2 linked regions of the Verminephrobacter eiseniae EF01-2 genome follow. The protein of the gene in region 1 interacts with the protein of each later gene in a pairwise test. Links are inferred from orthologs where the notes say so. Each region holds a gene or a part of one and is shown in the gene's direction. Other genes may lie near its edges. The genes, in order: VEIS_RS02930 and dnaB.

Evidence for each region.
Region 2: the proteins of VEIS_RS02930 (region 1) and dnaB interact in binary tests that used the Escherichia coli proteins (3 or more experiments, as listed by UniProt). The link is inferred for Verminephrobacter eiseniae EF01-2 from one-to-one orthologs.

The regions. Positions count from the first base shown.
Region 1 is NC_008786.1:662,389-677,288, reverse strand. The notes cover bases 7,829-10,770. They hold VEIS_RS02930 (ATP-dependent helicase), read left to right. Parts: upstream 7,829-8,223; coding sequence 8,224-10,317; downstream 10,318-10,770. Other genes in these bases: VEIS_RS02925 (phospholipase A), read left to right, coding at 10,361-10,770; VEIS_RS28135 (hypothetical protein), read left to right, coding at 7,829-7,983. Also shown: VEIS_RS02980 (ABC transporter ATP-binding protein), read left to right, coding at 1-221; VEIS_RS02975 (alpha/beta fold hydrolase), read right to left, coding at 226-1,239; VEIS_RS02970 (hypothetical protein), read right to left, coding at 1,264-2,211; penicillin-binding protein activator LpoB, read right to left, coding at 2,235-2,852; VEIS_RS02960 (YcfL family protein), read right to left, coding at 2,882-3,277; VEIS_RS02955 (COG3014 family protein), read right to left, coding at 3,352-4,914; VEIS_RS28140 (hypothetical protein), read right to left, coding at 5,056-5,235; fur (ferric iron uptake transcriptional regulator), read left to right, coding at 5,325-5,741; hprK (HPr(Ser) kinase/phosphatase), read right to left, coding at 5,758-6,714; VEIS_RS02940 (PTS sugar transporter subunit IIA), read right to left, coding at 6,823-7,290; hpf (ribosome hibernation-promoting factor, HPF/YfiA family), read right to left, coding at 7,402-7,737; more of VEIS_RS28135, read left to right, coding at 7,807-7,828; more of VEIS_RS02925, read left to right, coding at 10,771-11,626; VEIS_RS02920 (universal stress protein), read right to left, coding at 11,595-12,107; tRNA guanosine(34) transglycosylase Tgt, read left to right, coding at 12,196-13,368; VEIS_RS02910 (hypothetical protein), read left to right, coding at 13,557-13,976; VEIS_RS02905 (ImmA/IrrE family metallo-endopeptidase), read left to right, coding at 14,066-14,900. UniProt on the Escherichia coli protein: Rep helicase is a single-stranded (ss)DNA-dependent ATPase involved in DNA replication; it can initiate unwinding at a nick in the DNA. It binds to ssDNA and acts in a progressive fashion along the DNA in the 3' to 5' direction.
Region 2 is NC_008786.1:1,095,629-1,110,580, forward strand. The notes cover bases 711-3,704. They hold dnaB (replicative DNA helicase), read left to right. Parts: upstream 711-1,495; coding sequence 1,496-2,914; downstream 2,915-3,704. Other genes in these bases: rpsR (30S ribosomal protein S18), read left to right, coding at 711-858; rplI (50S ribosomal protein L9), read left to right, coding at 871-1,323; VEIS_RS04850 (hypothetical protein), read right to left, coding at 2,948-3,307; VEIS_RS31065 (hypothetical protein), read right to left, coding at 3,343-3,477; VEIS_RS04855 (PhoH family protein), read right to left, coding at 3,510-3,704. Also shown: rpsF (30S ribosomal protein S6), read left to right, coding at 1-261; priB (primosomal replication protein N), read left to right, coding at 268-558; more of rpsR, read left to right, coding at 577-710; more of VEIS_RS04855, read right to left, coding at 3,705-5,237; VEIS_RS04860 (peroxiredoxin), read right to left, coding at 5,380-5,865; VEIS_RS04865 (BTH_I0359 family protein), read right to left, coding at 6,129-6,428; VEIS_RS04870 (DUF3108 domain-containing protein), read right to left, coding at 6,655-7,860; VEIS_RS04875 (fumarylacetoacetate hydrolase family protein), read left to right, coding at 7,912-8,937; VEIS_RS04880 (GntR family transcriptional regulator), read right to left, coding at 8,931-9,941; VEIS_RS04885 (ABC transporter ATP-binding protein), read left to right, coding at 10,314-11,405; VEIS_RS04890 (ABC transporter permease), read left to right, coding at 11,444-12,328; VEIS_RS04895 (ABC transporter permease), read left to right, coding at 12,331-13,182; VEIS_RS31070 (hypothetical protein), read left to right, coding at 13,179-13,310; VEIS_RS04900 (SDR family NAD(P)-dependent oxidoreductase), read left to right, coding at 13,321-14,079; VEIS_RS04905 (ABC transporter substrate-binding protein), read left to right, coding at 14,145-14,952. UniProt on the Escherichia coli protein: The main replicative DNA helicase, it participates in initiation and elongation during chromosome replication. Travels ahead of the DNA replisome, separating dsDNA into templates for DNA synthesis.

The DNA.
Region 1 (14,900 bases):
GGCTGGCCCCGATCCTGGTCGAAGAGGTGTTTCGCATCATTGCCGACCTGAAGTCACGCGGCGTGACCATGCTGCTGGTCGAGCAGTTTGCCGCCGCCGCGCTCCAGGTGGCCGACTATGGTTACGTGCTGGAAAACGGCAGCATCCCGGTGCACGGCAGCGCGGCCAAGCTGCGCGACGACCCGGCCGTCAGGGCCGCCTACCTGGGGGGCGGGCATTGAGGCATCAGTCTGCCGGGCCTGCCGGGCCTGCCTGACCCTGATCTGTCTGATCCGTCAGGCCGGACAGCGGCGCGCACAGCCCGGCCTGCGGCGCGCGCGCCCATTGCTCGATCCAGGCCCATAGCTGCTGCACCCCATCGGCGCCCGTGGCACGGTGTTGCAGGCCATGGTCCGCGCCGTCGAGCCGGCGCGTGCACCAAGCGGCTGAGCGCTGGCGCGCGCGCCGGGCAAAGCGCTGATAAGCGGCGGCCGGCACCAGTGCATCATCGGCGCCCCAGACCTGCAGCAGGGGCCAGGGGCCAGCGGTCAAAGGCTGCGCCACCGGCCAATGCCACAGATCGCGCCAGTAGCCCAGGCTGCGCCCTTGGAGCAGCGCGCTGTCCGGCAAGGCCCCGGCCTGCGCCGGGTCCAGCAACGCCGGCAAAGCCAGCCATTGGGCCTCCAGACCCAGGCGGCGGGCCTGCAAGCGCCCGGCTTCCTGCGGATCGAGACCGCTGGCCGACAGCAGCACCAGCCCTGCCAGATGCGGCACCTCGGGTGCCAGCGCGGGCAACAACTCGGCGCCTTCGGAGATACCGACCAGCAACTGCGGCAACGCGGGCTGCCCCTGGCGCTGCAACGCATCGGCGCGCAGGGCGCTGCGGGCATGGGCCTGCCACACCGAAAGGCGGTCCTGCCGCACCAAGTCGGGCGCGCAATCGGCGGCTGCGGTGCGGGCCTGCGGGGCCACCCCGGGCTTGTGCAGCACCAGCACCTGCGCGTGCAGCAGACCGGCAAAGTAGCGCTCGGCAAAGGCCCCCAGGCCGGCGCAACCCGACCCCGGCAGCACGATGACGCGGTAGCGCAATGGCGCCGCCCGCTCGCTGCGCAGCAAAGCCTGCAAAACCACCCCGTCAGCGCCGGGCAGCGGGTGCAGCCGAAAGGCGCTGGCAGGCTCGGGCAAAGCCGCAGGAGCTGCAGCACAGCCCGGTAGCGCTCCCGTCAATGCGCCCACCAGGGCCAGCAACAGCCGCCGCATCGGCGCCTGACGGCGGGGGGGGGGTTACTTGAGGATCAGCACCTGCTCGGGCGGCCGGGGCTGCGCTACGGGGATGGGTTGACTGCCCTGCATCGGCACACCCTGCTGGTACACCGGCGGGCGCACACCGCGTGCCAGATGGGCGTCGGTGTAGCCCAGTTGCGTGACCAACTGCAGGTACATGTGCTGCGCCAGCGAGAGCGAGGTTTCATGCATCACCTTGGCCCGGTTGGGCGGGGCGATGTCGCCGCGGTTGGACAGGATCTTGGTGTCATTGCCCTCCCCCTGGGCCGAGAACGCGGCCTTGATCTCGTAGGTCTTGGTGTCGATCAGCGAGAAGTCGGCCAGCAGTTGCAGGCCGTACTGGCGCGTGGCGCTGGTGGTGCCTTGCAGCGGCGAGAGCGCATCGGTGAAATCGATGCTGGAGACCACGCCGAACAGCACATAGTCGGCGTCGTGGAACTCGCCTTTTTTGATGCGCGCGATCACGTCGGTGACCTGGGGCTGCGCCTGGGGCGTGGCCATCTTGCCGCCCTGCATCTGATTCAGCACCTGCTCGGCCTTGGACGGCTGGGGCTGGCCGGCGTCAAAGCCCTTGCCCTGCACGAGGCGGAAATAGGTGCCCTGGAGAATCGTGCCCTTGATGGCGTTGGTGTAGCCGCCAAGCTCACGCTGCTCGATATAGCTGTAGCGGCCGGCCACATAGCTGCCGCTGGCCTGCTCGGACGCCTGCATCGAATGCTGGCTCGAGCCGCCAAACATGCCGTGGCTGCCGCTGCCCTGCGCGCTCATCTGGCTGCTGCGCTGGTAGTTGCCGACCATGAAGTACTCGGACACGCGCTGTGCGTAGGCCAGGTCGGTGACGGCGATCTTCGGGGCGGTGTTTTGCTGCGCCCGGGCCGTGCTGCCCCAGGCCAGGGCGGTGACGGCCAGCACGGCCAGGGCGGTGCCCAGGGTGGTTCTGCGTTGCATGGTGTTGACTCCGGGGGCGCCGCTCAGCGCTTGCTGGTTTTGCGGATTTCTTTCTCGTCCTGCCATTCGATCGTGCCTTCCTGCACATCGAACAGCTTGAGCGTGAACTTGTAGTACACGTCCTTGGTCGCGCTGCTTTGCTTGACGATGCTGGTCAACTCGCCCTCCATGCTGTATTTGGCCGCCGTCATCTGGCCCATTTTGGCGGTGCTGCCCTGCCGGTACAGGCCGCTCTGGTTCTGGCGCTGCAACTCGTCGACGCCCTGCTGCATCTCGTTGATCGAGCGCGCGAAGCGCACCTTGCCCGACTTGACCAGCGCGGTCTGTATCGAGTTCATCACGTTGGTGGTGTCTATGTATTCGCTGGTCTTGTTCTTCACGGTGGAGATCGTCACCGTGGGGCGGCCCTGGAAGATGCCGGTTTCGAGCAGCCCGCCGGTCATCTTCTCGGCAATCATCTGCAGGTCGGTGGAGCCGAACTCGTTGGTGACCAACTCGACCGCCTTGGCGTCGCCGTAGTTGACCTCGCGATCGAATCTCACCGTAGGCGAGGACAGTCCCTGGCAGGCCGACAGGGCCAGGGTGCCGGCCGCAAGGGCCAGGATCAGCGCGCTGCGCCGGAGGGTGTGTCGTTGTTGCATGGTGCTCGATTCCAAAAGGGGCGCAGGCGCTAACGCGGTTGCACATTCATTTCAAGACGCAGATCGATCGCCGCGCTGGTCGGCGCCACGCTCTTGACGGTTTGCCGGCCCAGGCCCAGTACGCTGATCTGCTTCCATGATTCGCCATCGCCGACCGGGCTGCCGATGCTGTCCAGCCAACTGAAACGGTAGAACATGGTGCGGTCGCTGCGGCCCGTGTTGGACAGGTCGGCCTGCACGGTCAGGATGTCGTTCTTGCGCAGGATGCGCATCTCGCGCACGGCGATGCCGTTGGCCTCGCCGCGCAGCGCAATCTTGGCGGCCACGGCCGGCGGTGTGGCCGGGTCGTGCAACTGGGCGCCGGCGGTGCCGGTCAGCATCATCAGGGCCGCGCACAGGGCCGGCAGGGCAAAACGGGTTCTCATGCCAGAGGTTCCTTCGTTCGGAATGGGATCGATGGGTCGATGGGTTGGGAAAGGGACGGTACGGTACGGTTGCCTCAGGGCTTGGCAACCTGCGCGGGCTTGGCGCCAGGCTTGGGTGCCGGACGGGGGCGCTTGTTGGCGCGCGGCGCGGCTGCGGGCGTCACGGGTGCCACCGCAGGCACCACCACAGGCGCCACCGCAGGCGCTGCTGCAGCGGGGGGCGCAGGCGCTGCCACGGCAGGGGCCGCGCCGGGTAGCTGGCCCAGTGTCGCCACATCACCGATCAGCACGCTGTTTTCATACATGCGCAGCGGCACCAGCGCGTACTGGCCATCGATCCTGATGCGCGCGGGCAGTTCGCGGCCGTCGATGGCGATGCTGTGCTCGCCGGGCGGCAGGTAGCCACGGGCCACATACACGCGGCCGGGCAACATGCGCCACATGCGGTCGTCGGCCTGCTCGGTGGCGACAGAAGCGGCCGCGCCAATCAGGCCACCGATCAGGCCGCCCTGCTTTTGCAACTCGTTTTGCAACACGCCCTTGGTCAGGGCGCGGGTGAAGCTGCGCAGCACCATGCCGGGCATTTCGTCCTTGAGCGCGCGGCGCGCCATCACGTTCACGTCCACCACTTTTTCCAGCTTGAAATGGGCGCCGGCGGCCGACAGGCGGGTCAGCAGCGGGTCTTGCGATGGCGCGATCACCGGGTAGGAGATGCTGGCCGTGACCATGCCGCGGCTGGTGGGCACCGGCAGCGTGAAAGCCTGGGGCTTGCGGGCCGGGGCGTCGCCGGCTTCGACCACGAAGAGCACATCGGTCATGCGCTGGCGGCGCTGCCAGGTGATGCTGGTGCGGTGGTCCAGACCCTGCAGGCCCTCTTCGAGCACCTGCGTCTCGGGCTTGAGCTCGATGGCCTTGCGGTAGCCGGGCGCCGCCATGCCGGGCTCGTTGAGTATCTCGTACAAAAAGCCGGCCAGGTAATGGCTCAGCGCGTTCTGGTAGCTGTTCTTCAGGGCCAGCACCTCCGGGTCGTCGAGAGTCTCCACCGGGTAGCCGTTGATTTCCTTGCTGCCCGATCTGGCGCCATTGGACTTGGCCTGCTCTTCCGCCGCCAGGGTTTCCTTGGCGCGGAATTCGGCAATGATGGCTTCGCGTTCGTGGGTGCGCTTGATGTCCACCCGGGCGTTGTCGAAGTCACCCACGGCCATGCGGTTGAGCGCCAGGCGCGTGGTCAGCCAGACCTTTTCATAGTCCTGGCCTTCATAGCCCTTCAGGCGCTCGCTGATCAGCGCGGCGCCGAGCATGCCCATCAGTTTGTCGGGGTTGGTCTTGGCGGTGTCTTCCCATTCCTTGACCTTGCTGTCGGCCTGCAGAAAGGCTTGGGTGCTGTCGGGGTAGCGGCGCTCCATGCGCAACAACTCGCCGCGCTCCATGTTGTACAGTAGCGCGGCTTTTTCTTCGCCGGTCTTGGCCGTGCTTTCGAGCTGTGCCAGCGCCGCTGGAATGCCACCTGCGCGCCCCGCGTTTTGCATGTCGGCGGTCTGCTTGTCGTAGCTTTGCGTGGCGCAACCCGCGACGGCGGCGCTGAACGCCAACGCCCACACGAGGCGCGGGCAAAAACGGGGCTGATGATCGGTCATGGGCGGGAAAATGTGAGATTTATGGTGTTTGTGTGCGCCATTGTAATCATCGCCGCAGCGGTCGAAACGGATGGCCCTGTTCCATGCGGCGGTACCCCGGGATGGAAAGGCAGGCACGGCATCCCTCCGATACACTGGGCACTACCGGCCGGACGCGACTAGTGTCGCGTCACTGATCATCTGTCGGTCTGCGCTGGCCATCGAAGCGCAGCGCGGCGTTGCATCGCTTGCCAATACGCTCGGTATTGGCTGCGCGATGCGCCTTGCGCTGCGCTCCGATGGCTGCGCGCAGCCTACGACATCTGATCCGTGACACGACACTAGCCCGACTGCGGCCCCGGCCCTGTTGCAGCATTGCGTCAGGCCCCTGCCTGGAACACGGTGCCGGCCCGCACCCGAAAGAGCATCCCATGACCAATATCGACGAACTCAAAAGCACGGGCCTGAAGGCCACGCTGCCGCGCCTGAAGATTCTGGATATCTTCCAAAAGGGCAGCCAGCGCCACATGACTGCCGAAGACGTTTTTCGCGTGCTGCTGCAAGAGCGCACGGACATTGGCCTGGCCACGGTGTACCGGGTGCTGACACAGTTCGCGCAGGCCGGCATCCTGAGCCGCAGCAACTTCGAGAGTGGCAAGTCGGTGTATGAACTCAACGAGGGGCTGCACCACGACCACTTCATCTGCACCTCCTGCGGCAAGGTGGAGGAGTTCTACGACCCCGAGATAGAAAAGCGCCAGCAGTCGGTGGCCAAGACCAAGGGCTGGGTGGTGCAAGACCACACGATGGCCTTGTACGGCCAATGCGCCAGTTGCGCGCAAAGATGACGCCCATGCACGACGCTCAGCGCCCGTTGTCGTGCTCCATCGCGCGGCGGTGGCGCTCGACGAATTCCTGGTAGGTATCGATTCCGCGCAGTTGCAAGATGGTGTTGCGCACGGCCGCTTCCACCAGCACCGCGATGTTGCGCCCGGCCACCACCTGTATCACCACCTTGAGCACCGGCACGCCCAGCACATCCTGCGTCAGGGGTTCGTAGGGCAGGCGCTCGTAGTCGCGCTCGAGCGTTTCCTTGCGCACCAGGTGCACGATGAGTTTGAGGCGCATCTTGCGCCGCACGGCGGTCTCGCCAAAGATGGCGCGGATGTCGAGCAGGCCGATGCCGCGCACCTCCAGCAGGTTTTGCAGCAGTTCGGGGCATTTGCCCTCGATGGTGGTCTGGTTGATGCGAAACAGGTCCACCGAATCGTCGGCCACCAGGCCGTTGCCGCGCGAGATCAATTCCAGCCCCAACTCGCTCTTGCCCAGGCCCGATTCGCCGGTGATCATCACGCCCAGCCCCAGGATGTCCATGAACACGCCGTGCATGGTGGTGCGGTCGGCAAAATGCTTGGACAGGTAGGCGCGCAGCACGTCGATGACGAAGGCCGCCGACTCCTGCGTGGAGAACATCGGAATCTGGGCCCGCTCGCACATCGACACCAGGGCGTCCGGCGCGGTCTGGTTGTCGGCCAGCACCAGCACCGGCGGCTCCAGCGTCACGATGCGGGCGATGCGGCGCTTGCAATCGTCGGGCGAAGCGCTGCCCAGGTAAGCGATTTCGCGCTCACCCAGTATCTGCACGCGGTAGGGATGGATGTAGTTCAGGTAACCGACCAGATCGGCCCCGGAGCTCGCCAGGCGCACCACCACTTCATCGAAACGGCGCTCGCTCGCCCCCAGGCCCGCGACCCACTCCCATTTCAGCGGGCCACGGAATTCCTCGAACAGGGCATCGGCGCTGACGACATTAGGCTTCACGGCAGTCCAGGCCCCTTCGGTTGCTCATCGCGCTGCGCGTCCGCCGCAGCAGATGAAACGGACACGGCCCGCACGGACGCCGCAGGTGACATGGGGGGGCGTGTCACTTCAATCTGTTTGCGTCGACTGCCAGCCGGCGATCATGCCATGCAGCTCGGCGGCATCGGTGCAGGCCTTGAGCTTTTCGCGCAACGCGGAGTCGCTGAGCAACTCGGCAATCTCCGAGAGGATCGCCAAGTGCTCTTCCATGGCCGTCCCGGGCACCAGCAGAAAGAACAGCAAACTGACCGGCAACTCGTCCGGGGCATAGCCGCTGATCGGGTGGAGCATCTGGAACACGGCCGCCATCGGCATCTTCAGGCCCTTGACACGTCCGTGGGGAATGGCCACGCCATGGCCCAGGCCGGTGGAGCCCAGGCGTTCGCGCGCCAGCAGGCTGTCGGTGATCAACGCCCGCGAGAGGCCGTGCTGGCTCTCGAACAGCAGGCCCACTTCTTCAAAAACGCGCTTCTTGCTGGTGGCGTCCACGCTCACGAGCACTTGGGCAGAGGGCAGGATGGCGGCAAGTCGGTTCATGGTCAGGAGTAACAAATTATGCACAGGTATTGTCGCGCCGGCCGGGCAAGCCAGGCAATAAAAAAACCGCCCGGGTGGGCGGTTGCCTGCCGCAGGCGGGAGGCGCATCCTCTACACGTGCAATTCGCGCTTGGCGGCTTCGTGGTGGTGGTCCTGCAAGCGATCCTTGTGGCGCACTACCTGGCGGTCGAGCTTGTCGACCAGTTCGTCGACCGCCGCGTACAGGTCGGCGTGGGAACTTTCGGCAAACAGGTCACAGCCTTTGACATGGATGTTGCATTCCGCTCGCTGGCGTTTTTCTTTCTCCTTTTGTTTTTCTATCGTCAGCAGCACCTTGACATCGACAACCTGGTCAAAATGCCGGGTGATCCGGTCCAGCTTGGTGGTGACGTAGCTGCGCAAGGCGGGGGTTACTTCGAGGTGGTGACCGCTGATCGTCAAGTTCATGAATGAAGTCTCCGTAACGCAAGGTGGAAAAAAAGCCGCCCCGGAGCAGAGGAGCGGCTCGGCGAACTGGTGTCGCGTCACCGGTCAGATGTCGTAGGCTGCGCGCAGCCATCGGAGCGCAGCGCAAGGCGCATCGCGCAGCCCATACCGAGCGTATTGGCAAGCGATGCAACGCCGCGATGCGCTTCGATGGCCAGCGCAGACCGACAGATGATCGGTGACGCGACACTAGTGTGTATCCGTTGACATGGACTGACTATGCCCCCGCCCTTGCCGAAATGCAATCCCGGGCCGCCATGCCCGCCGGGCCATGCCCGGCAAACGGCCAGGCGCGCTACCGGGCGCCGGCAGGGCAGATGGCGCCAGCCTGGCATCCGTTGCCAGTTACTCATCGTTGCGTGCGCGCCGGTATCATTGCGCGCTCGGGGGCGCTGGTCGCCAGTCGCCAGCGCCCGGTTCGCCTTCTTGCCCGCGCCCTGTGCCCTCATGTCTGCCGGTCTCAATCTTGCCCAGCTTCGGGCGATTCATTACACCGACGGGGCCTGCCTGGTGCTGGCCGGCGCGGGTTCGGGCAAGACCCGGGTGATCACGCACAAGATCGCCCACATGATCGAGCGCGGCCTGGAACCCGGGCGCATTGCCGCCATCACCTTCACCAACAAGGCTGCGGCCGAGATGCGCGAGCGTGCCCGGGGCCTGATTGGCCGCCGCGCCAAGGAGGTGCTGGTGTGCACCTTCCACGCGCTGGGCGTGCGCATGTTGCGCGCGGATGGCGCGCGGCTGGGCCTCAAGCCGCAGTTCAGCATCCTCGACGCCGATGACGTGACCGGCATCCTGAAGGACGCAGCCGGCGGCACCACCGACCTGGCCACCGCCCGGCAGTGGCAATGGACCATCAGCCAATGGAAGAACATGGGCCTGAACGCCGGGCAGGCGCTGGCCCGGGCCGCAGACGACGGCGAGCGCAGCATCGCCACGCTGATGGCACGCTACGAAGAGCGCCTGACGGCCTACCAGAGCGTGGATTTCGACGACCTGATCGGCCTGCCGCTGCGGCTGCTGCGCGACTTTGCCGAACTGCGCGCCAAATGGCAGGCAGCGCTGGGCCATGTGCTGGTGGACGAATACCAGGACACCAACGGCACGCAGTACGAGTTGCTGCGGCTGCTGGTGGGCGAGCGTGGGCATTTCACCGCCGTGGGCGACGATGACCAGTCGATCTACGGCTGGCGCGGCGCCACGCTGGACAACCTGAAAAAGCTGCCCATCGACTTCCCGCAGCTCAAGGTCATACAGCTCGAACAAAACTACCGCTCCACCAACGCCATCCTGCGCGCGGCCAACCATGTGATAGCGCCCAACCCCAAGCTGTTTGCCAAAACGCTGTTCAGCGAGTTGGGCGAAGGCGAGCCGGTGCGCGTCGTGGTTGCCGACAATCAAGAGCATGAGGCCGAACGCGCCGTGGCCCGCATCCAGAGCCTGCGCGCGGCCAGCAACCCGCCGCCGGACTGGAAGGGTTTTGCCATCCTGTACCGCGCCAACCACCTGGCCAAACCGTTTGAAAAAGCGCTGCGCAAGGCCAGCATCCCGTACAAGGTGTCGGGCGGCACCAGTTTTTTCGACCGGGCAGAAATCAAGGACCTGTGCGCCTGGTTCCGGCTGTGGCTCAACAACGATGACGACCCGGCGTTTTTGCGCAGCATCACCGCCCCCAGGCGCGGCATTGGCCACACCACGCTGGCAGCGCTGGGGGCCTTTGCCACGCAGCACCGGCAAAGCCTGTTCGGCGCGCTGTTCAACGGCATGTTGCCCGCCGCCGTGCCCCAGCGCGCGCTCGACGGCCTGCACGCATTCGGCCGCTACATCAACGAGTTGGAACACAACGCCCGCCACACGCATGGCGCCGGGCAGTCCCTGGCCTTTTTGCACCAATGGCTCAAGGACATCGGCTACGAGCAGCACCTGTACGACAGCGAGGACAGCGAACAACGGGCCGCGGCCCGCTGGAGCAACGTGCTGGAGTTTTGCGACTGGATGGCCCAGCGCGCAGGCGGCCAGATCGACGAGCAGACCGGCGCGACCGGGCCGGACCAGCCCGGCAAGAGCCTGCTGGCGGTGTCGCAGACCATTGCGCTGCTGTCTACCATCTCCGGGCACGAGAAGGAGCAGGACATGGTGACGCTGTCGACGCTGCATGCCGCCAAGGGGCTGGAGTGGCCGCATGTGATCCTGGCCGGTGTGACCGAGGGCATGCTGCCGTTCAAGATCGACGACGACGAAGGCCGCCGGCAGCCGTTGGGCGACGACATGCTGGCGCGCCTGCAGGAAGAGCGCCGCCTGATGTACGTGGGCATCACCCGCGCCCAGCGCACGCTGGCCGTGAGCTGGTCGCGCCAGCGCAAAAAGGGGCGCGACATGGTGGCCGCGCAGCCGAGCCGCTTCATCGCCGACATGGAACTGGACAAAAACTCCACCCGGGAGGACCCGCGTGCAAAGCTCAAGGCATTGCGCGCCGAGTTCGCTGCAAAAACCCAAGCCGCCCAGGCCACCCAGGCCGCGCACGCTGCGCCAACGGCTTGACGCCTGCCCGTCACAGATTTGTTTTTGATAGCACGAAGTGACCATGCCACAACCGCCAGCAGCCCACACGACCCCCCATGCCGGTGGCCTGGCGCTGACACCCGTGGCGCGGCCCCTGGTGCCGTCCCTGGCCAGCGCCGCGCTGCTGCTGGCCGCGCTGGCCCCGGCAGGCGCCGCGCTGGCGCAGACCATGCCCGCAGCCACAGGGGCCGACAGCAGCGCCTGGCGCCGCTGCAGCGCGCTGTCCGGCAACGACCCGGCACGCCTGGCCTGCTTTGACGCATGGGCCGCGCAGCAGGACTGGCAGGCGCCCGGCGCCTCCGCCGACAGTGCAGATGGCAGTTCAGATAATTCAGACCATTCGGCGCGTTCGGCCCGCCCGGCATCCGCCCTGCCCGTGGACAGCCCGCCGCCGCACCCCGGCAGCAGCGACAGCGCGCACGCCGGCTGCCGCGACCCGCAGTACAGCGACCTGGCGCGGTTCTGGGAACTGGAGTCGGGCAGCGACTGCGGCATCTTCAACTTCCGTGGCTACCGGCCGATCACCGTGTCGATCGTGGTAGCGAGCGGCGTGAACCGCCAGCCCCTGTCGAGCGCCGAGGGCAACTCGGCCACCACATCCATCCCCTACCGCCACACCGAAAACCGGATCCAGCTCTCGGTGCGCACCAAGCTGGCCCAAGACCTGCTCACCCAGAACTGGCCCACGCTCAGGGACTCGCTGTGGTTCGGCTACACCCAGCAGTCGTACTGGCAACTGTTCACGCCCGACATCTCGCGCCCCTTTCGCACCACCGACCACGAACCCGAACTGATCTACGTCTACCCGAGCACGGCGCAGCTACCGCTTGGCTGGCGCTGGCGCTACAGCGGCATTGGACTGGTGCACCAGTCCAATGGCCAGAGCAAGCCCCTGTCGCGCAGTTGGAACCGGGTCTACCTGATGACCGGCATCGAGTTGGACCGGCGCTGGAGCGTCAACGCCCGCATCTGGGAGCGCATCCCGGAAAGCGCGGACAGCGATGACAACCCCGGCATCAGCGACTACATCGGCCGCGCCGAGCTGTCGGCATTCTGGAACCTGAACCAGTACAACACGCTTGGCGCCACGGTGCGCCATACGCTGTCCCGCAGCAACCGCGGATCGGTGCGCCTGGAATGGTTGCAGGCCCTGGGCGCGGTCCGGTGGGGCAGCAAAAGCAGCCTGCGCTTGCACACCGCCCTGTTTCGTGGCCATGGCGACAGCGTGATCGACTACAACTACAAGCGCACCGTGTTCAGCCTGGGATTGAGCCTGGTTGATTTCTGACCTCGGCGTCTGCGCCGGCATCACCATCGCCGCCGGTGCTTTCCGGCATCTGCGCATGCTTGACGATGGTCACCGGCACCGGGCTGGCATGGGCCACCTGCTGCGATACCGAGCCCAGCAACGCGCTGCGGATCGCGCCTTGCCCCCGGGCGCCGATGATGACCAGAGCACAGTCCGAGCGCTCGATCATGTCCACCAGCGTATGCGCCACATCGCCGACGCCGACATCGGTCTCGTAGGGGACGCCAGCCACATCCAGCAGCGCACACGCCGACGCCATCAGATGCTCGCCCGCTTCAATGCTGGCCGCAGCGATCAGCGCCGGGTCGCGCGCGGTGACCATCTCGTACAGCGTCGCGGGCTCTTGCACATGGGCCAGCACCACGCTCGCCCTCAGGCCCTGGCGCAGCAGCGCCAGCGCATGGCGCACGCCGTCCAGCGAGAGTTCCGAGCCATCCACGGCAATCAGGATTTTGAGCATGGCATTGCCTTTCACTGGGTTGAGAACCAACCCGGCCAGTGTAGCCAGGCGGCGCGCCAGCGCCAGCCGGTCTGGAACAATGCGCCCCATGCTGCAGTTCGACCTTCTGACCACCGACCCCGCCAGCCACGCACGCCGCGGCCGACTCACGCTGCGGCACGGCCAAGTGCAAACCCCCATCTTCATGCCCGTGGGCACCCATGGCAGCGTCAAGGGCGTGCTGCCGCGCAGCCTGCACGAGATGGGCGCACAAATCATCCTGGGCAACACCTTTCACCTGTGGCTGCGCCCCGGGCTGGCCGTGTTGCAGGGCTTTGGCGGCCTGCATGGCTTTGAAAAGTGGAACAAGCCCATCCTCACCGACTCCGGCGGCTTCCAGGTGTGGAGCCTGGGCGCGCTGCGCACGATCACCGAGGAAGGCGTGCACTTTGCCAGCCCCGTGAACGGCGACAAGCTGTTCCTGTCGCCCGAAGTGAGCATGCAGATCCAGACCACGCTCGACAGCGACATCGTGATGCAGCTCGACGAATGCACCCCCTACGAGACCCGGGGCCAGCGGACCACCGAGCGCGCGGCCTGCCAGTCGATGCAGATGAGCCTGCGCTGGGCCAAGCGCAGCCAGGACGAGTTCCAGCGCCTGAACAACCCCAATGCCCTGTTCGGCATCGTGCAGGGCGGCATGTACGAAAACCTGCGCGCCGAATCGCTGGCCGCCCTGGCGGCCATGGACTTGCCCGGCTACGCCATCGGCGGCGTGAGCGTGGGCGAGCCCAAGGACGAGATGCTGCGCATCATGGCGCACACACCGCACCGCCTGCCCGCACACAAGCCGCGCTACCTGATGGGCGTGGGCACGCCCGAAGACCTGGTCGAAGGCGTGGCGCAGGGCGTGGACATGTTCGACTGCGTAATGCCCACGCGCAACGCGCGCAACGGCACGCTGTTCACGCGCTTTGGCGACCTGAAAATCCGCAACGCGCGCCACAAGACCGACCCCCAGCCCCTGGACGGCAGTTGCACCTGCTACACCTGCGCGGGCCCGTCCGGCGTGGCCTGGGACCAAGGCGGGCGCGACGGCTTCAGCCGCGCCTACCTGCACCACCTGGAGCGCTGCGGCGAAATGCTCGGCCCCATGCTCAGCACCGTGCACAACCTGCACTACTACCTGAACCTGATGCGCGAAATACGCCAAGCGCTCGACGCCGGAGAATTCACGCAGCTACGCGCACGCCTGAAGGCAGACCGGGCGCGTGGCGTGTGAGCGGCCCCCCCGGGATCGTCCCGGTCGTTGCTGGTGGAGCGCCTGGGCTGATTGAGACGGCGGGTCATTGCCGGGCTTGCAACCCGTTTCCCCGTTGCCGCTGGCGGCACTGTGCTTGCAATGAGCGGGCTGCGCGATGCCTATCTCTGCTTTGCTACACTCACCGGCAGCGCAAAAGGAAGCATCGGATGCGACAGAGCCGCCAGAGCCAGCTCAAAGACCGAAGGGCTGTAGCGCCAGACACGGTAAGCCCGGCCGACTTGCGGGCATTGAGCAAGAAAGTGACCTATGTCGGCCACGGGAACCACAAGCGTTTTCCGGCGAACTATGGCCTGACCAGCACGAGCCCACGACCTACCAAGTCACTCTGCGACATGACGAGAACCATCCTGCTTGAAGAGGCTTTGGCCTTGCTCAAGTGTGGCGTTCTGAAGGGAATCATCAGCCAGCCTCGCGCTGACGGTTTTCCGAAGTACATTTGGTCAGTTTCCGCAGCGGGGGAAGTGTTTGAAGCCAAATCCCACCCGAATGACAACGGGCGCTACCATGGATACCCGCTCGAAAATGAGGATGCGATGCGCGCGCACATCCTCTCCATCTGGAAATAGCGATGCAAGACAGTTGGGAAATCGACGTTGACTGGCAATCCCTCGAAGACGGGGAGCCCGAGGAAGCAGCTTGCTTTGCCGAGATCGGCATGCGCGCCTATGGCGTGCCGCTGACACAGGGCCACGACAAGCTCCTGAACAGTCTCAAGCAGGCCCCGCTTCTTTCCGGCTACCACTTGGCTTTGTGGTTCGCCTCGAACTGGTGGCGCTTGCGCTGGGAGCCTCGGCGCAAATCGACCGCCTGGGCTTTGGCGCACAGCATGGCGAGCATCGGCGAGGGCTACATATGGCCCGACATCGACTTCGCATCCGATGGCCGGTTTGTCCTGCTGAACGCCAGGCCGACGATGGACCGGCCTGGCACGCCTTTTCGCTACATCACTCCTGAAACGACCTCCGTGATAGCCGCCGCAAAGTTCGAAGCGGTGGTCGACGAGTTTGTCGCCACCGTTGTCCAGCGCCTCCGGGACTGCTGTCCGGGTGCAACAGCGCTCGATGCCACCTGGGCCGCCGTGGGCGAGGAACGGGCTTCGAACACCGTGAGCGCCAAAAGAAAGCTGGAAGCTTTGCTGGGACTCGATCCTGACGACATGGATGACGGCCGGTACGCCGAACTTCAGGCCGATGGCGAGCGCATCGGTGTGACGGCGCTCCAGGAATTGGCCGCCGCATCGGAGCACGGGGCCATCCCGACGGCTGGCGAACTACAGGAGATGGGCCGTGCGAGTGGCCACCCTTGCGGTGGATTCGTGCGGTTTGGGCAGGCCGCGCCCGTCAGGGCCAACGAACCACCGATGGCCGCATCAGGGCAGGCATGGCAAGCAGGCGGCGCAACGGCCAGGTGGCTGCGTGACCAACAGCGCCTCGGCGCCGATCCGATCACGAACCGCATGCTGTCCGAGCTGTGCGGTCTGCAGCCGCGTG
Region 2 (14,952 bases), 430 kb from region 1 along the record:
AAGGCCCATTACCTGTGCGTGAACATCGAGGCCGACCAGGCGGTGATGGCCGAACTCGAGCATGCCTTCAAGTTCAACGACGCCGTGCTGCGCCACCTGACGGTGCACAAGAAGAAGGCCGTCACCGGCCCCTCGGCGATGATGAAGACCGTCGAGCGTGAAGAGTTCCGCAAGGCCAGCCAAGCCGGCAATCAAACCACCGCTCCAGCCGCCAGCCCGGCCGATCATGCGGCCGCCCCGGCGAGCGCTGATCGATCGTAATGCGCAGTGCACAACAGCGTCGTCTTGACTGCCTGCATCGTGGAGGCCGAGTCCTTGCGCTACACGCCGGCCGGATTGCCCGCCATTGCCTTGCGGCTCGAACATGAGTCCCGGCAGACCGAGGCCGGGCAGCCGCGTGATGTCAAGGCCGCCATCAAAGCCGTCGCCTTTGGCGCGATGGCCGAGCGTCTGGCCAGGCAGAACATTGCAAGTCGCTGGACTTTCAGTGGATTTCTGGCCACGCCGCGCAATGGCAAGAACGCAGTGCTGCACATTCAGGATATTCAACCACATTGATTTTCAAAGGGGTCCGCCATGGCCACGTTCAAGAAGTTCAACAAAGACAAGCGCCCCAAGCGCAACACCCAGTCCCTGCTGTTCAAGCGCAAGCGCTTTTGCCGCTTCACGGTGACCGGCGTCGAAGAAATCGACTACAAGGATGTAGACACGTTGCGCGATTTCATCGCCGAAAACGGCAAGATCATCCCCGCGCGCCTGACCGGCACGCGCGCCATCTTCCAGCGCCAGCTCAACACCGCGATCAAACGCGCCCGCTTTCTGGCCTTGGTGCCTTACAGCGACCAGCACAAGATCTGAGGAGCACCTGCCATGCAAATCATCCTGCTCGACAAGGTTGTGAACCTCGGCAACCTGGGCCAAATCGTCAAGGTCAAGGACGGCTACGCCCGCAACTTCCTGATCCCTACGGGCCGCGCCCGCCGCGCCACCGAAGCGGCCAAGGCCGAGTTCGAGGCCAAGCGCGCCGAACTCGAAAAAACCGCCGCCACCAACCTGGCCCAGGCCCAGGCCCAAGGCGAAAAGCTCGCCGGCACTGCCATCAAGCTGACGCAAAAGGCGGGCGTCGACGGCCGTCTGTTTGGCTCGGTGACCAACCATGACATCGCCGAAGAGTTGAACAAACAAGGCTTCAAGCTGGCCAAGTCGCGCATCCGCCTGCCCAACGGCCCCATCAAGATGGTCGGCGACAACACGGTGAGCGTGGTTTTGCACACCGATGTGGTCGTCGAAGTCATCGTGTCGGTGTATGGCGAAACCGCCTGATCATCCGGCCCTGGTGACTTGCGTAAAAGCCGCCCTCGGGCGGCTTTTACTTTTTGGTTTGCGCATCGCATACATGCTTGCCCACCTGTCATCCAGCAATTATCCCCAGGTGTATCAACAGCGCATGCCTTGCACCGGGATTACATTCCGTTCTTCATGACGCCCAAAAATCATGTCCGCCATCTTTCCCCCGCTCGATGACGATGGCTCGACGGCGCAGCCGCCCGATCCCGAACTGGCCCGGTTGCGCCTGCCACCGCACTCGATCGAGGCCGAATCCAGCGTGCTCGGCGGGCTGCTGCTGGACAACAATGCCTGGGACCGCGTCGGTGACCTGCTGGTGCAAAGCCATTTTTACCGCCATGAGCACCAGATGATCTACACCGCCATCGGCGTGCTGATCACTGCCAGCAAGCCGGCCGACGTGATCACCGTGTTCGAGCAGTTGCAGAACCTGGGCCAGGCCCAGGAAACGGGGGGGCTGGCGTATTTGAACAACCTCGCGCAATATGTGCCGGGCGCCAGCAACATCCGCCGCTATGCGGAGATCGTGCGCGAGCGGGCCATTTTGCGCAAGCTGATCACGACCAGCGACGAGATCTGCACCAGCGCCTTCAACCCGCAAGGCCGGACGGTGGAGCGCATTCTCGACGAGGCCGAAGCCAGGATTTTTGCCATTGGCGAAGAAGGCTCGCGCACCAAGCAGGGTTTCCAGTCGCTCGACAAACTGGTGGTCGATCTGCTCGACCGCGTGCAGGAGTTGGCCGACAACCCGGTGGACGTGACCGGCGTGCCCACCGGCTTTGCCGATCTCGACCGGATGACCTGCGGCCTGCAGGCGGGCGACCTGGTGGTGCTGGCCGCGCGCCCGTCGATGGGCAAGACCTCGCTGGCGGTGAACATTGCCGAGCATGTGGCGCTCGATGAGGGCCTGCCGGTGGCCATCTTCTCTATGGAAATGGGCGCCGCGCAACTGGCGGTGCGCATCGTGGGCTCGATTGGCCGCGTGAACCAGGGCAACCTGCGCACCGGCCGGCTCAGCGATGAGGAGTGGCCACGCCTGACCGAAGCCATTGAAAAGCTGCGCACGGTGTCGCTGCACATCGACGAAACCCCGGGCCTGACGCCCAGCGAACTGCGCGCCAATGCCCGGCGTCTGGCGCGCCAGTGCGGCAAGCTCGGCCTGATCGTGGTGGACTATTTGCAGTTGATGAGCGGCTCGGACGCATCAGGTTCGGACAACCGGGCCACCGAACTGGGCGAGATCTCGCGCGGCCTGAAAATGCTGGCCAAGGAACTGCAATGCCCGGTGATGGCGCTCTCGCAGCTCAATCGCTCGGTCGAGCAGCGCACCGACAAACGCCCGCTGATGTCCGACCTGCGCGAGTCCGGCGCCATCGAGCAAGATGCCGACATCATCATGTTCATCTACCGCGACGACTACTACAACAAGGAGAGCAAGGAACCGAACGTGGCCGAAATCATCATCGGCAAGCAGCGCAATGGCCCGACCGGCACGGTCAAGCTGTTCTTCCAGAAGAACCAGACGCGCTTCGAGAACCTGGCCATCGGTTCGGGCGACGATTTTTGATCACGCTGGCGCTTGATTCATCCTTGCCGTCAGCTATCGAAATAGTAGCGCCAAAAGCAGCAAGCCAAGCCCCAACACGCCCAGGGTCAGCAAGGCCCAGGTACTGCGTTGGCTGTGCCGGCGCAGCGCTTCGATGGCCAGCACCAGTTGGGCGTTTTGTGCTGCCAGTGACTCGATCAGCAGCGCGCCATCGCGTTGCTCCTGCTCCAACTGCGTGACCCGGTCATGCAGGTGCTGCCACTGTGCGTCGGCAGGCGGCACGGCGCCTTCCTGCGCCGCGACGGCAGTGTCTTTGCGCGCGCTGCCCAAGAGCTTTTTGGCGGCTTGCAGGATTTGGGGCGTGGCCTTGATCACGTCACCCCAGGGCACCAGTTTGAGCACGGCCATCCACATTGGAGTTTCCCGATGACATATGCAACGACTGCGGCCTATGCTAGTGTCTCGTCACGGATCAGATGTCGTAGGCTGCGCGCAGCCAATACCGAGCGTATTGGCAAGCGATGCAACGCCGCGATGCGCTTCGATGGCCAGCGCAGACCGACAGATGATCCGTGACGCGACACTAGGCACGCGCCGCAGGCTGCGCGGTGGCGTTTCACAGCATCTCGCTCGCAAAATCCGCCAGGCGCGAGCGTTCACCGCGCGCCAGCGTGATGTGGCCGCCATGCGGCCAGCCCTTGAAGCGGTCTACCGCATAGGTCAGGCCCGAGGAGCCTTCGGTCAGGTACGGCGTGTCGATCTGCGCCAGGTTGCCCATGCAGATGATCTTGGTGCCCGGGCCGGCGCGCGTGATCAGCGTCTTCATCTGCTTGGGCGTCAGGTTTTGCGCCTCATCGATGATCACGTACTTGTTCAGGAAGGTGCGCCCGCGCATGAAGCTCATGCTCTTGATCTTGATGCGGCTGCGGATGAGCTCGTTGGTTGCGGCACGCCCCCATTCGCCGGCGTTGCCGCCGTCGCCCTTGGCGAGGAACTCCAGGTTGTCGTCGAGCGCCCCCATCCAGGGGCCCATCTTTTCTTCTTCGGTGCCGGGCAGAAAGCCGATGTCCTCGCCCACGCTGACCGTGGCGCGGGTCATGATGATCTCGGTGTAGCGGCGGTCATCGAGCACCTGGGTCAGCCCTGCGGCCAATGCCAGCAAGGTCTTGCCGGTGCCGGCCGTGCCGGTCAGCGTGACGAAGTCGATCTCGGGGTCCATCAGCAGGTTCATCGCGTAGTTCTGCTCGCGGTTGCGCGTGGTCACACCCCATACCGCATGTTTGGCCGAGCCATAGTCCTTGAGCGTCTGCAACACCGCAGTCTTCTCGCGGATCTCGCTGACCCGCGCGAACAGGCTGGGCTCGCCCGGGGCCTCGAAGCAGACAAACTGGTTGATCATCAGTTGCGGCACGATGGGGCCGCCGATGCGGTAGTACATGTGCGCACCGCTTTGCCAGCTCTGCACGTTCTTGCCGCTCTTGGCCCAGAAGTCCGGGGGCAGGGCCAGCACGCCCGCGTACAGCAGGTCGCCGTCTTCCAATGTCTTGTCGTTCTGGTAGTCCTCGGCGTTCAGCCCCAGGGCGCGGGCCTTGACGCGCATGTTGATGTCCTTGGACACCAGCACCACCTGGCGCGGGGCATGCAGCTTGCGCAGCGCCTGGACCACGCCCAGGATCTGGTTGTCGGCCTTTCCCGGCGGCAGGCTGGTGGGCAGGCTGTAGTCCAGCGGGGCGGTCTGGAAGAACAGGTGCCCGCCGGCGGCGCGCTGGCCGGTCGAGTCCAGCCCAACCCCGTGCGCCATGTCGGCGCCTTGTGCGGCGGCGGCCAGCGCATCGAGCGTGCGGCTGGCCTGGCGGCCGTTGCGTGCCACTTCGGTCATGCCGTTTTTATGGCTGTCGAGTTCTTCCAGCACGATCATCGGCAGGAAGATGTCGTGCTCTTCAAAGCGGAACAGGCAGGTGGGATCGTGCAGCAGCACATTGGTGTCGAGCACAAACAGCTTGGCAGGGCCTTGCGGACGGCTGCGCTGGTGGCGGCCCCGCACCGGCGCGGCCGCCACCGGGCTGGCCGGCGCAGCCATGGTGTCGGCGCGGGCGGGGCTGCGCCGGCCCGGGCTGCGGACTGCGGGTGTTTCGGATGCAGCGCTGCCAGGCTCGGCTGCAGGCACGCTGGCGAGCAGTTGCGCTGCTGCGCGGTCGGTCGCCGGTTTGCGCGCCGGCGCACGCGCTGCGGCTGCGTCGGCCGTCCCGGTCGCTGCGGCGGCCTTGCCATCTCGGGCAGGCATGTCGTAGGCCTCGGGTGCAAGGAGGGCGGCGCGCCGGCTGGGGGCGGGGGGCAGGGGCATGGTGGCAGGGACTCGGTCAGTGGTGTTCAGAAAGCCAAAAGCCGCCTGGAGGCCAAGGCGGCTTTTGGCAAGGGGCGCCAAGCGTTGCGGTCACCGGAACGACCCGAAGAGTATGCGGCAGCGCCGACGCTCCACAAGGCGATCAAGCGGCCTTTTTCAGGGTCTTGATGGATTTGACCGTCTTGAGGACTTCATCCACATGGCCCGGCACTTTCAGACCGCGCCATTCCTGCACCAGCAGGCCATCGGGGCCGATCAGGAAGGTGCTGCGCTCGATGCCCTTGACCTTTTTGCCGTACATGATCTTGTTCTTGACCACGCCGAACATATGGCACATTTTCTCTTCGGTGTCGGCGATGAGTTCAAAGGGCAGTTCCAGCTTTTCCTTGAAGTCGTCGTGCGACTTCATGTTGTCGCGCGACACGCCGAACACGGCAGCGCCGGCTTTCACGAAGTCCTTGTAGCGGTCGCGAAACTGCATGGCCTCCGTGGTGCAACCAGGCGTGTTGTCCTTGGGATAAAAGTAAAGCACCAGAATCTGGCCCAGGTGGGAGCTGTTGGAGACCTTGATGCCACCGGTGGCGTTGGTTTCAAATTCAGGCAGGGGTTTGTTGACAACGATCGCCATGGCACTTGGATCTCTCAGGATGTAGTCGTTGGTAAGAGCCGATGGAGCGGGTGTGTCGTTGCTCTTGGGATGTCCTGGCTTGGAGGCGCCCCCGGCCGCAACTGGCGATTTTACTCCCAAAAACGAACTCCCGGCCATGGCGCCACGACGGCGCGGGCCAGCCCAAGGGCATGGGCACAGCACCCCGGCGGGTACCCTGGATACATCGAGGATGCCTGGGCGGCTGCTTGGCGCAGGCGTCGCCGAGCTTGCCGGCAGCGCGCTCAATGCACGACGACGGGGTTTTGCGCCAGACCGGCGTAGCGGTCCAGCGCGTCTTCGACTTCCTCTTGCGTGGGCGTTTTGCGTTGCCAGGCCAGGATCTGCGCCTGGAACATCTCGGCCCAGGAGCCGTCGAGATACACCTCTTTGCCGGAGCGCTTGTCGACGATTTCAAAACCATGGCGCGCAAACCGGGCAACGCTGGTGTCGTTCAGCGCCTGGGGGTCCTGGGGGTCTGGCTCCAGCACATCGGGCAACATGTGGACTACCACGAAGGATTCTGAGTCGTAGAGCATGTGCATCATGTTCCCCTGGTTGTGTGAATGGCTGTCAGATGACCGCCGGTGGGCCAAATTCAAGTGGCATCGGCCAACCCATGGGCTTTGGCTCCTCGGCTCCTCGGCTTTTCGGCTTTTCGTAGCGCAGTATTTCATGAAAACCGCAGCCGGCCGGATTTGCCGGGCTTTTTTGCCGCTCTGGCGCTGTGGCGCCACATTGCGCAGGGACTTCGGCAATCCGGTGCCGGATTCAGGGCGCGCTGCTGCTGCGCAGCCGCAGATCGGCATAGTCGCCATTGGCCTGCGTGAGCCGGATGCGCGCCGGCAGATGGCCCAGCGCCGGCGCCAGCCATAGTTCGGCCCGCTGGTCGTGCCCATGCCGGGGCCGGCGCTGCAGCTTGAGGGTGGGCGTAGGCCCGGCGGGCAGGTCCAGCGTTTCGGGGCCTTCGACGGTGAAGGTCCAGCGGTCGGCGCTGCGGGCGCTGACGCTGGTCAGCGTGATTTCGGTGCCGGGCACGAAACGGCCCGGGTCGGCGGCCAGCAACGCGCCGAGTTGGATGAAGATGCTCAGGCGGTCTTGCGCGCCGGGGTCTACGGCGGCCTCGGGGGTGCTGGCGCTGAAGCTGACGCGGCCCCGGTCATGGTCGAAATGGGCCACCTGCTCGCTGCGCGCGCGGTCGGAGAAGCGCTCGGGTCGAAGGCCCTGCGGCGTGATCCGGCCGACGCTGCTTTGCGCGCGCGCGCCGAGCAAAAACGCGCGGATCTCCTGCCGCGCCTCGTACCGGCTGCCATCGTGCTGCCACAGCAGTTCGGCGCGGGCGCTGTAGGTGAATTGCCTGGCCTGTCCGCTGACCTCGTAGGCCAGCCTGGTCGGCACGGGGATCACCGGTGCTGGCGTGGTGTCGGACCTGTCGACGGTGGCGTCGGGCGCGTCGGCATCGACGCCACCGTCGGGCGGGCCGATGTCTGCCCGGGCGTCCTGCGCTGGCGCGGCCAGTGGGGCGGACGCTGGCGGATCGGGCGCTGCCGTGGCCGGGGCCTCGGGGGTTGCGGCAGTGTTTGCCGCAGCGGTTGCCATGGCCAGGCCGATGCCGGCCTCGGAGGCTCCATCGGGTGCCGCTGCCGGTGCCGCTTCGGCGTCCGGGAGGGCTTGAGGGGCTTGGGCTTGGGCTTGGGCCTGCGCTTGGGGGGCGGTGGCGGCGGTGGGGTTTGGCGGGGGACGGGGCTTTTCCCGCACCACAGGTCGGGGCGCCAATGTGGGGGCAGGCGTGGCGGTGGGCGGCGCAACGGCAATGCTGCGGGCGCTCAAAACCCGGTCAGCGGGCTGCACGGGGCGGTTCCAGGCCAGGGGCCAGTGGCTGAGCACCAGCCAGTGCAGGGCCAGCACCAGGGCGGTGACGAGAACCAGCGTGCGCCGTGGCCGCAACGTATGGACAGCAACAGCATGGTCGTCCATTGCACTAAGATGCGCCGGTGTCGATTGAATCCGGATCCATGGGCCCCCAAGATGAAACTTGCGACCTACAAAGACGGTTCGCGTGACGGCCAACTGGTGGTTGTCGCCCGCGACCTGGGCCTGGCCCATTATGCGACCGGCATTGCCGACAAGCTCCAGCAGGTGCTGGACGACTGGGGCTTTGTCTCGCCCCAGTTGCAAGACCTGTCCGAGCAACTCGATGCCGGCCGCGCGCGCCATGCCTTCCCGTTCGAGCCTGCCCGGTGCATGGCCCCGCTGCCCCGCGCCTACCAGTGGGCCGATGGCTCGGCTTACATCAACCATGTGGAGTTGCTGCGCAAGGCGCGCAACGCCGAGGTGCCGGAAAGTTTCTACACCGACCCCCTGATGTACCAAGGCGGCAGCGACGACTTCATCGGCCCCTGCGACGCCGTGGTGCTGCCCAGCGAAGCCATGGGCATCGACTTCGAGGCCGAACTCGCGGTCATCACCGGCGATGTGAAGATGGGGGTCACGCCCGAGCAGGCGCTCGAAGGCATCCGCCTGATGATGATTGCCAACGATGTGTCGCTGCGCCACCTGGTGGCGGCCGAACTGGCCAAGGGCTTCGGCTTCTTGCAGTCCAAGCCGGCCACTGCTTTCGGCCCTGTGGCCGTGACGCTGGACGAGCTCGGCGCGGCCTGGGACCATGGCCGTGCAAACCTGGTGCTGCAATCGACCTGGAACGGCCGCAAGGTCGGCATGTGCGAGGCCGGCCCGGAGATGACCTTTCACTTCGGCCAACTCATCGCCCATCTGGCCCGCACGCGCAATGTGCGCGCCGGCTCCATCATCGGCAGCGGCACCGTGAGCAACCGGGGCCTGGAGCAGGGCGGCCGCACCGAGTGGCCCAAGGGCTATAGCTGCATTGCCGAAAAGCGCTGCATCGAGACCCTGCAAGACGGCAAGCCCGGCACCGGCTTCATGAGGTACGGCGACACCATCCGCATCGAGGCCAAGGGCAAAGACGGCGCCAGCATCTTCGGCGCCATCGACCAGGTCATTGCGGCGCCCGAGGAGTCCGGCAAAACTCAATAGCCGACCCGGCGCGCCAGGTACGAGGCCAATGGCGGCGGCTCGGTGAACACGGCAGCGGTTTTCAGGTGAATGATGCTGCGCCGCGACTCGGCCTGCAGATGGTTGGTCAGCGCAGCAGCGGCGGCGTCCACCGCGTCGTGCAGCAGCAGCAGTTCGTAGATGATGCGGTGTTCGTCGACGATGCGGGGGTCTATCGGCAGGCCCAGGCTGCGCAGAAAGCGTTCCGTTTCCACCAGCGGCAGTTGGATATGCCGCAGGCTTTCCGCCAACCGGTCGTTCGTCGTTGCCAGCAGCAGCGATTCGTGCAGGTCCGATTCGATGCGGTCGATCATGTCCGCAGTCCACGGTCGCCGCCGACTGGCCGAGCAGCGCTCGCACAGCGCCTGCAGTGTTTCGCGCGGCGTCTGCCGCACGGCGCCGCGCAAGGCCACGGGCTCGAGCGCGGCGCGTAGTTCGTAGAGTTCGCGGATGTCCTTGGCGGTCAGCGGGCCGGCCACCCAGTGCGAGCTTTGATTTTTGCGCACCAGGCCGCGCTCTTGCAGGCGACTGAGCACGTCGCGCGCGACCGTGCGTGAAACCCGGTAGTGGTCGGCCAGTTCGGCTTCGACGATGCGGTACTGGCCGAAGACCAGGCAGGAGGCGACGGCGCGCTCGACCTCGGCGTAGATGCGCTCCCACGAGGCCCGGGTTTGCAAAGCCGCATCGGCCTGGGCGTCCAGCGACAGCTTGAGCGCCTTGAACGGCGTGCGGATCGGAGGCACCGCTGCCGACGACGGTCCGACCAGAAACCCCCGCCCGTCGAATCGATGAATCAGTTGGCGCGACTCCAGCTCGGCGAGCGCGCGCCGCACCGGTGCCCGGCTGGTCTGGAAGACTTCGGCGATCGGCTTTTCCAACAGCACCAGACCGGGTGGCAACTGCCCGATACGGATGTGCTCGTCCAGCACCTCGGCGATGACGGCATACAGATGTGAGGTACTCAGAAGGTCGATGTCGGTTGTCATGTCGCTTGGCGCAGGCGCAGCGTAGCAGTTTAGGGCACCGTCGGCAGCGGCGATGCGCCAGCAAATGATTGGTTTGTCGTATGCAAAAATCCATAAAACCCCTGAATCCATCTGTCAGCGCGGCCTGGCTGCGTGGGCGCATCGCATCCAGCGAATTCCAACGGATGACCGAACGACAGGAGTGTTTGGGCCCTCTTTCCTGCCCGGATGCTGGGCCATCAGGCATTCGAACAAGTATCTATTGCATACTATGGACACAAACAGTACAGTGACCGCATGGGTCATCCTGCCGCCTGCGCGGCGCACTGAAGGGGCAGGTAGTTCAATGCTTGGGTCTGCGCTGGTTCGCGCGTTTTCATCGGGGGCAAGGCCGTGACGGCGGCACTGCATCTGCACGGTGTGAGCAAATCGTTCGGGCGGGTGACGGCGGTGCGCGATGTGTCGCTTGCGGTCGAGCCGGGCGAATACATCACCATCCTCGGCCCCAGCGGTTCGGGAAAGTCGAGCATGCTGCGCCTGATCGCCGGGTTCGATCGTCCCGATGCGGGCCGGGTCGAGGTGTTGGGCCGAGACCTGGCGGGCACGGCGGTGCATCAGCGCGGGGTCGGCTTCGTGTTTCAGTCCTTTGCGCTGTTTCCGCATCTGAGCGTTTTCGAGAATCTGGCCTTTGGCCTGCGCTACCGCAAGCATGCGCCGGTGCCCGACCAGGCGCAGATCGGGCGCGCGGTCGATGCGGCGCTGGCCTTGGTCGGCTTGGGTGGTCTCGGCCCGCGCAGCATCGCGCAGATATCGGGCGGGCAAAAGCAGCGTGTTGCGTTGGCGCGCTGTCTGGTCGGCCAACCCGCCGTGGTTTTGCTCGACGAGCCGCTGGGCGCGCTCGATGCGAACCTGCGCGATCAGATGACGCTGGAGCTCAAGCGCATACAGCGCCAGCTCGGCAGCACCTTCTTGCATGTCACCGGCAATGAGCAAGAGGCGCTGGCGATCGGCAGCCGCGTGGCCGTGCTCGATCGCGGGGCCTTGGTGCAGATCGACCGGCCGCGCCGTTTGTTCGAGCAGCCGGCAACGAGCCAGGTGGCCCGCTTGCTCAACTGTTTCAACCCCTTGCCGGGGCAGGCCGTCGCCGGGCGCCTGGTGGGGCCGGCGTTGGATGTGCCGCTGCCGGGGGCGGCTGCGCAGTTGCGCGGGGCGGCGGTGTGCATGGTCCGGCGCGACCGGGTGCAGGTCGATGCGGGCCAGGCGCTGCACGACGGGCACGGCGACCCCGGCGTGGCCCGTATCACGGGCGCGTACCTGGCCAGTGAATACGCCGGTTCGCGCGTGCTGGCGCTCTTCGAGACCGGCGTCGGCGCGCATTTCGAGGTCGAGTACCACCTGAGCCACCGGCGCCCGCCGGAATTCGTCCAGGGCCAGCGCTACGCCTTGCATTGGCAGGCGGCTGACACGCTGGCCTACGCCGCCTGATGGCCGCGCCGCCTGCCATTTTCATGAGCCTATCGACCATGACCCTCGCCCCGCCGATTGCGCCGCCGCCTGCCGTCCCGGCGGATTTCAAGCGGGCCTGGCTGCTGGCGCCGGGCGTGATCTGGATGCTGCTGTTCCTGCTGCTGCCGATGTCGATGATGGTCTACGTCAGTTTCTGGACCCAGACCACGTTCACGATCGAGCCTGTGCTGACGCTGGACAGTTGGCGCGCCTTCTTCGCCACGCCGACCTACGTCGGCGCGCTGTGGACCACCATCGGCCTGTGGGCGATCGTGCTGCTGGGCTGCCTGCTGCTGGGCTACCCGGTGGCGCTGTATATCGGCTTGTTCGTCAGGAACAAGGGCGTACAGACCATGCTGCTGGTGCTGTGCGTGATTCCGTTCTGGACCTCGTTTCTGATCCGCGTGCTGGCCTGGCGGCCGATGCTCGGCAGCGAGGGCGCGATCAACCTGATCCTGATGCAACTCGGGATCATCGGCGAGCCGCTGCAGATCCTGCTGTTCAGCCCGCTGTCGGTGGTGATCGGCATGGTCCAGATCTACGTCGTGTTCATGGTCGGCCCGGTCGCCTTCATGCTGTCGCGCATCGAGCCCAGCCTGCTTGAAGCCGCCCGGGACCTCGGGGCCGGCAGTTGGAAGATTTTTCGTGCCATCGTCTGGCCGCTGAGCATGCCCGGTGTCGTGGTCGGCGCCATCTTCGTCACGATCATGGTGCTGGGCGAGTTCGCCACCTCCTCGGCGCTATCGGGGCGCAAGCTGAGCATGCTGGGCAACATCATCGTCACCCAGGTCGGCTCGCTCAAGTGGGCCTTTGCGGCCGTCGCCGGCGTGATCCTGACGGCGATCACGGCATTGGTCGTGGCTTTGCTGCTGCGCCTGGTCAACCTGCGCGAGGAGCTTTGAGCATGCAGGGCAAAACCTCGCTGCGTCTGTTTCTGGCGCTGTTTACCGCCGGGTTCATCGTGTTCCTGTATGGCCCGATGGTGGTGCTGAGCATCCTGAGCTTTCAGACCGGCCCCGAGGGCGGCCCGCAGTTTCCCATCATCGAATGGTCCTCTTACTGGTACCGGCACCTGCTCGGGTGGGCTGCGCCGTCGCGCGTCGCGCCGTTGGATCTGGGCCCGGCCCTGCTCCGGTCGCTGGCGCTGGCGCTGGCAACGACGGTGGTCGCAACGGTTCTCGGGGTGCTTTCGGCGCAAGCCTTCCGGCGGCGCTTTCGGGCTTCGGGGCTGGTCTTTTATCTGATCGTGCTGGGCATGATCGTGCCGGGCATCCTGGTCGGCCTGGGCGTCGCGCTGCTGGCCAATATGCTGGGCCTGCCGCGCGCATGGTGGGGCAGCTCGTTCGTGGTCCATGTGGTCTACGCCTACCCGTTCGCCTTCCTGGTGATGCTGGCTGTCTTCAACCGCTTCGACCGCTCGCTCGAAGAGGCCGCCTGGAGCCTCGGGGTCAGCCCCGCCACGACCTTCCGGCGCATCACTTTCCCGTTGATTTTCCCGGGGGTGCTCAGCGCGATGCTGTTCTCGTTCACGCTGTCGTATGACGAATTCTCGCGCACGCTGTTCACCGCCGGCGGCCAGCAGACGCTGCCGTTGACCATCTACGGCTCTTTCTCGGTCGAGATCCATCCCAACCTCTTTGCGTTCGGCGTGCTGACGACCTTGGCCTCGTTCACCTTGCTGGCCGTGTATGGCGCGCTGATGGCGCTGACGCTGCGACGCGCCCGGTCGGTCGCGCTGCAAGAGGAGATCCGGTGAAGCCCCCGCGCATTGCCAGCGGCCCGGCAACGCCCGTTGCGCGGCCGGCGCTGGTTTGCGCGCAGCGCCGCTGCTGCGTGTGTCGCGGGCCGGGCGCGGCGCGATGGGCCGCCGGGGTGATTTTCTGAAGGAGCCCGGATGCAACGACCTGTCATGCTCATCACCGGCGGCGGCATAGGCATAGGTCGCGCCACCGCATTCGAGGGCGCCAAGGCGCGCTACCACGTCATCGTGACCGATGTGCTCGAAAGCGCCGGCGTCGAGGTCGCCCGGGCCATCGTCGCCACCGGCGGCAGCGCCGACTTCGAGTTTCTCGACGTGCGCTCGACCGAGGCGGTGAATGCGCTCGTCGCCCGGGTCGAACAGCGCTGCGGCGCGATCGACGCATTGGTTCTGAATGCCGGCATTGCGCACCGCGCGCCCCTGTCCGAGATGAGCGACGCGCAATGGGATCAGACGATGGAGATCGACCTCAAGGGCATGCTCAGGGTGGCCCGCGCGGCGCTGCCGGGGATGCGCACGCGCGGCAGCGGCTCGATCACGGCCCTGTCCTCGGTCATGGGCCTGGCCTACGGGTGGAGCGAGCATGTGCATTACTCGGCGGCCAAGGCCGGCGTGCTGGGCATGGTGCGGGCCATGGCGGTCGAACTGGCGCGCCAGGGCATTCGCGTCAATGCCGTCGCACCCGGCTATGTGCGCACGGCGCAAGCCCTGTCGCGCGAGCACTCGCTCGGGCCTGAAGGGCTGGAGGCTGCGGCAGCGTTCATTCCGCTCGGCCGCGTCGGCGAACCCGACGACATCGCCGGCGCGATCCTGTTTCTTTGCAGCGACGCGGCACGCTACATCACCGGCCAGACCTTGGTGGTGGACGGCGGCCTGCTCGTGGGGCGCTATTGAGCGCCATCGAGCGCCATCGGGGCGCGCGCCTGGCGTTTGGTTTTTTTCACTGAAAGGAAATCGACATGACGACCCGATTCGATCCATCACGGCGCCACGCGCTGGCGCAGGGGCTTGCGCTCGGCGCCAGCGGCGCGTTGCTGCCCGCCGGCGCGGCGCTGGCGCAGACCGGCCCATTGGCCAAACAGCAATTGCGCACGATAGGGCTGTCGGTGACCGTGCAAGAGCGCATCCTGTCCGACTTCAAAGCCAAGTCCGGCGTTGCCAAGACCACGGGGACGGCGGCGACGTTTCCGGACGCGCAAACCAGGATTCTCTCGGGCGCCAAGGACTTCGATGTCTGGGAAATCATCGCCGAGCGCTTGCCGGCCCTGGTGATGACCAAGAATGTCTACCCGGTGCCGACGGCGGCGCTGAAGAACTGGGGCAATATCCGCGACACCTTCACGCGGCCGAACGCCAAGCTGCCGGCCAAAGCCCAGATCACCGGACAGATCTGGGCCGACGCGGCGCAGACCTCGCTGTACATGGTGCCTACGGTCTACAACTATGACTCGATCGGCTACAACCCCAGCGTGCTCAGCGCGCAAGAGGCCGACAGTTGGACGGCCCTGTTCGACAAGAAGTGGAAGGGTCGCTCCGGGCTGAACACCGACCCCTTGATCGCGATCGGCCAGGCCATCCTGGCGATGAACTCGCTGGGCTTGTCGGACGTGAAGAACCCGGGCAACCCCGGCAGGAAGGAGATCGACGAGGCGATCAGGTTCCTGATAGCCAAGAAGAAGGAAGGGCAATTTCGCGCGCTGTGGGGCGATTTCGGCGAACTGGTGAATCTGCTGGCCTCGGGCGAGATGGTGGTCTGCGATGCCTGGC